2 regions of the Duncaniella dubosii genome follow, and region 2 is predicted to be linked to the other one. Evidence: riboswitches for the same ligand, from Rfam matches in the RefSeq annotation. Region 2 holds a riboswitch; the other holds the start of a gene.
What was found. Region 2 has a riboswitch for thiamine pyrophosphate ahead of thiD (bifunctional hydroxymethylpyrimidine kinase/phosphomethylpyrimidine kinase). Riboswitches for the same ligand answer to the same signal wherever they lie in the genome.
Positions count from the first base shown of each region.

Region 1: another riboswitch for thiamine pyrophosphate. It lies ahead of E7747_RS15140 (TonB-dependent receptor); the one in region 2 lies ahead of thiD (bifunctional hydroxymethylpyrimidine kinase/phosphomethylpyrimidine kinase).

Region 1 covers NZ_CP039396.1:3,411,322-3,413,726, forward strand. Annotated here, with positions in the region: gene E7747_RS15140 (TonB-dependent receptor) at 1-1,291, opposite strand, end outside; TPP riboswitch at 1,280-1,405, opposite strand; gene E7747_RS15145 (ISAs1 family transposase) at 1,747-2,405, shown strand, end outside.
Region 2 covers NZ_CP039396.1:2,429,981-2,432,385, forward strand. Annotated here, with positions in the region: gene E7747_RS10575 (thiamine phosphate synthase) at 1-110, opposite strand, end outside; gene thiS (sulfur carrier protein ThiS) at 135-335, opposite strand; gene thiD (bifunctional hydroxymethylpyrimidine kinase/phosphomethylpyrimidine kinase) at 332-1,156, opposite strand; TPP riboswitch at 1,322-1,422, opposite strand; gene E7747_RS10590 (GLPGLI family protein) at 1,653-2,405, shown strand, end outside.

The DNA of each region.
Region 1 (2,405 bases), 980 kb from region 2:
TCTCATAGTTTGCCCGAAGGAATAGATTGGAATCAAATTTACGGCCGCGATTGTCGTAATACTTCTGCAACGGATCAATCGGCCCGATGTAGTTACGCACCCATTTCACCTGCCCGAAATGATGTCCGTCAAAATCAGTGACAGCACCGCCAAGCAAAAGATTCAAGCCGTCGCGGAGATAATTAAGGCTCAGCTGTCCTCCATAAAAATCATTCACATTGTTTTTCAGACGGATCAGGTCGGACTTGCTGACGGTGTTGCCTTCAGCATCGACAAAAGGCTTCAGCCCATACTCCTCAAGCGTGCGCCGGGTCTTGTACTGGTCGTAATACCCGTTGTCGGCAGTATAGTGAAGAGCCACATTGAGATGAAGATAGCTTCCTAAACGCTGATGAAGCAACAGTTGGAAATGATGCTGGATATAATTGTCGTACTGGTCGGGATAGTAGGCCCGCCGACCGTTGTCATCGGTATATTCGCCACACGGATTGTAGCGTCGCCCGAACTCTTCCATCTGCTCCTTCGAGGCATAATCCCAAGCCATATAAGTCCTCTCCTTGCCACCGAACGCAAGCAGCCGGACAGTGGTATTATAGGAAGAATAGGCGGCCTGCCCAAAATAGCTCCACAGCTCCGAAGAAGCACGCTCGATATAGCCGTCAGATCCGAGATGACTGAGCCGCGCATCGAAGCTCCAGTGGTTTCCTACCAGACCCGACCCTACTCGAAAAGTCTCACGGTTGGTATTGTATGCGCCGTATGCGCCTGACAGTTCCGCATAAGCATCCTCCGATGGAGCATCTGTAACCATATTGACACTCGCGCCGAACGCACCAGCACCGTTTGTCGATGTTCCAGCTCCGCGCTGAATCTGGACATCCCGTAACGACGAAGCAAGGTCTGGCATATTGACCCAATAGACATTGTGGCTTTCAGGATTGTTGATAGGAATACCATTGGCTGTCACATTTATTCGCGAACCATCCGTTCCACGGATACGCATTGACGTGTAGCCGACACCTCCGCCCGCATCGGAAGTGGTAGTGACCGAAGGGGTCATCTGTAGAAGGTAAGTCATGTCGCGACCGTCATTGTTGCGCATCAGCTCACGTTTGCCGACATTCGTAAACGCTACAGGCGTTTTGGCTGTAGCGCGGTTGGCCACAACTTCAACATGGTCAAGCACAAGACTCAAAGAATCATCCTCCACGCCGGCTTCCTGAGCGGCCGCGGAGGAATGAAGGCTGATAGTCCCTGTAAGGACCATCGCCGGGAAAAGCAATTTTTTCATAATTTTTCTCTACGCCGGTATTACCCGGATCAGGTTCAAAGGGTATAATCTCAGACCTGTCTGCCTGATGCGGCAAAACGCATCCGGCCAAGACGGACACCCCTAAATCTATTAAAATAATCTATGTAATCGTACTCTTACGGATAGATGCGCCTCTCAAGGCTGAAACCGTGAGCAGAAACCGTCGCAACGGCCTCTTCCTGAATTTCACTGCAAAGGTAGTAATTTACGCCGTTATTCCACAATAAATTCACTCTGACAATCACATTTACCCACGGCTCTTTCATTTAAGAATACGTTGCACACTCAATGAATGTGCTATTTTATAGAGGGCATCCTGCGTGTATAGATGTGACTATTTCCCTGATTATTAATAAAATAAGCATTCATAAAATTTGGCCAAGCGGCAGATTTTTAGTAACTTTATAGGTGAAAATCAAATAGTTACGCAAAAAATGGATCCGCTTGACCAAAAACATTCGATTGAGGCACGTAAGCCCAATCATGCCGCAAAAGTACTAAATAAATTCATACCACAGGGCAGTATCCTGGAACGCCTGATGAATTTTGCCTGGTCAGTCCCTGATTTCCGTAGGTGTGATAAAGGAAACATCCGTCACCGGCTCAGTGACATCATCATTCTGATGATACTGGGACGGACCTGCGGGTATGTCGGACGTGCTGATATAATAGCGTTCGGCAGACACAATCTCAAAAAACTCCGTAAAATGGGTCTACTGAAGAATGGAATCCCTTCGGAGGCTACCCTTTGTCGGGTGGAGAACGGTGTCGACGATTTATCCATGGCCGACAGGATGCAGGCGTTCGCCGAGGGCTTCCGCAATGAGCTGCTTAAGGCGTGCCGCGACAGGGAAATAGTCTGTGTGGACGGTAAGGCCGAGCGTGGCACCGTTCAGGAAAACGGGCGCAATCCGGATATTGTGTCGGCATATTCTTTCAATGCCGGCATTACAGTGGCAACGGAAGCATGTCAGGAAAAGAGCAACGAGATAAAGGCAGTCCCGGTACTGATTGACAAAATCGACATATCCGGAAAGATCGTAACCGCAGACGCCATGTCCATGCAGAAGGAGATAATCGACAGAATCAGGGA
Region 2 (2,405 bases):
GACGGATGGCGCAGGTGAACTCTGTCCCATCCGTTGGTGATGAGGGTGCAGACCATCGCCGCTTCATTTTTCTCGTCGATGTTTTCAGGTGTTATTGCGATTTTCAACATGTGCAGCCGTCTGTCGTGACAGGTCTAACCTCCGTAGAAAGCCTTGATGATTACAATACTGTCGCCGTCGGCAAGTTTTTTCGACGGGCGCAGTATGGCCGGGACTACCGCTCCGTTGAGCGCCGTGGCTATTCCCTGCGGTTTTATATCCTTTGCGTCAAGAGCGTCCTGAAGGGTAGAGCCTTCGGGAAGTTCGAGCGAAACTTCGTTGATTGTTATTTTCATCGTCGGTTGGGATTGAAATTTTTTAGTCTTCGGGGAGAGAAGAAGTGGTTGAGAGGGCCGTGGCCTTTGCCCGTAGTGATCCAAGAACCTTCCTCCAGCGCATGCGTGACATAGAGTTTGCCGAGTCTTACCGCATCGGCAAGGCTGTTGCCGACGGCGAGATATGATGCGATAGCCGAGGAGAGTGTACATCCCGTCCCGTGGGTATTTTTTGTGTCGACGGCATCGGCACGCAGCTCGATTGTCTCATCACGTTCTCCGAGGTAAAGATAGTCGATTTTGAAATCCTTGTTCCCGCTGTCACCACCTTTTATAAGAATGTTCCTGCATCCCATCTCGCGGAGACGGTCGATCTGACGTGTTAAGTCTGTCTCACCTGTCAGGGCTTTGGCTTCGGCGAGATTAGGGGTGACAAGGGTGCTCAGCGGAAATATTTTTTTCACAAGCACTTCGACGGCATCCTCTTCAAGCAACACTGATCCTGAGGTGGAAACCATCACCGGGTCTAATATTATGTTGGCCGGACTGTAACGGCTGAGGCATGTGGCTACGGCATCGGCGACTTCGGCGTTGCAGAGCATTCCGATTTTTACGGCAAGCGGAGTGATGTCGGTCATCACCATTTCAATCTGATCGGTGACAACGGTCGGTGTGACAGGCATGATGGAACGTACGCCTGTTGTGTTTTGCGCTGTTATTGAAGTGATTGCCGACATCGCATAGCAGCCTATGGCCGACATCGTTTTAATGTCGGCCTGAATGCCTGCACCTCCCGACGAGTCGGAGCCTGCAATAGTGAGTACTGGATAATAGGTTCTCATCGCTGTTTTCAAATCATGGATGCACCTCGCGCATACGCAACGGAGGTGGATTTTTATCAAAATGACAAAGCGATGGGTTGAAATGATGTCCTCCCGGCCATTGTTAATTGAAAATGGCCTGTGAGTTCGACGGCTTCCATGACATATTCAGAGTCTATGGCATGAAGCGAGGACAAGTGCAATCCCTTCGGCGGTACTAACCGCATCAGGTTCAGAGGGTATCATCTCAGCGGACTGATAAGTGGCCCGCACCCCTTTGTCACCGCAAAGTTAGGTTTTTATATTTGAATAAGCAAATAGGATGTGGTTGAAAATTTTTTGCATGGTATAACAGTCATACAACCTAATTTTTATCAATATACCGTCTGGGATAGTGAAATATAGTTAAAATTGTGTTAAAAACGTATGTTAAACTTTTTTGCCTATTGCAAATTGGCGGCTATGTACTAATTTTGTTGGTGATTCATATTGTAATTCTTTTTTTTACTATTTTATTATGAATAGGCTTATTTTATTCGTCGCAATTGTCTTTTCTTCGGTAGTGAAAGGATATGCACAGCGCATCGAGCCGAAAGAACCGGCTATGTTTGAAGTGCTTTTCACTAAACATGTCGTGAGGGACACTGTCTCTGAGGTCGAGAAGCATCCATGGCCCGACGCGCAGATGGCCCTGCGTGTAGGCAAGACCTCTGCAATGTTCTACCCGGTGCTTAAATTTTTCAGGGATTCACTTGCCCACTACAATTCGGATCTGTATTGGCAGCTTGACAGGGCAAATTTCGAAGAGGAGCGCAGGACCAAGGTCTGGAAACCGCTCGGTGGCTGGGAGAACGAATATATTTTCAAAAACATGCCCGAAGGTAAGTGGACTGTAGCCAACTACTTCGATATGGAGCGCCGGGTCTATGAAGAGGAGATTGAGACACCCGTGTGGGAGATTGCCGATTCGGTCAAGACGATTTTAGGCTATGAATGCCAGCTCGCCTTCACTGATTTTCGTGGCCGAAGATGGTCGGCGTGGTTCACCCCGGAAATCCCTGTCGCCGAAGGGCCGTGGAAACTCAGCGGACTGCCGGGTCTGATACTTGAAGCCTACGATGCCAAGCGCCATTATGTCTTTACATCTACAGGCATCGTGAAAGACAATCTTGGAGACGTTGGCATCTATATTTTCCGTGACTATTTCAAGACCACCCGCGACAAGTATCTCAACGACCGTTACAAATACATAACCTCCACCACAAGTATG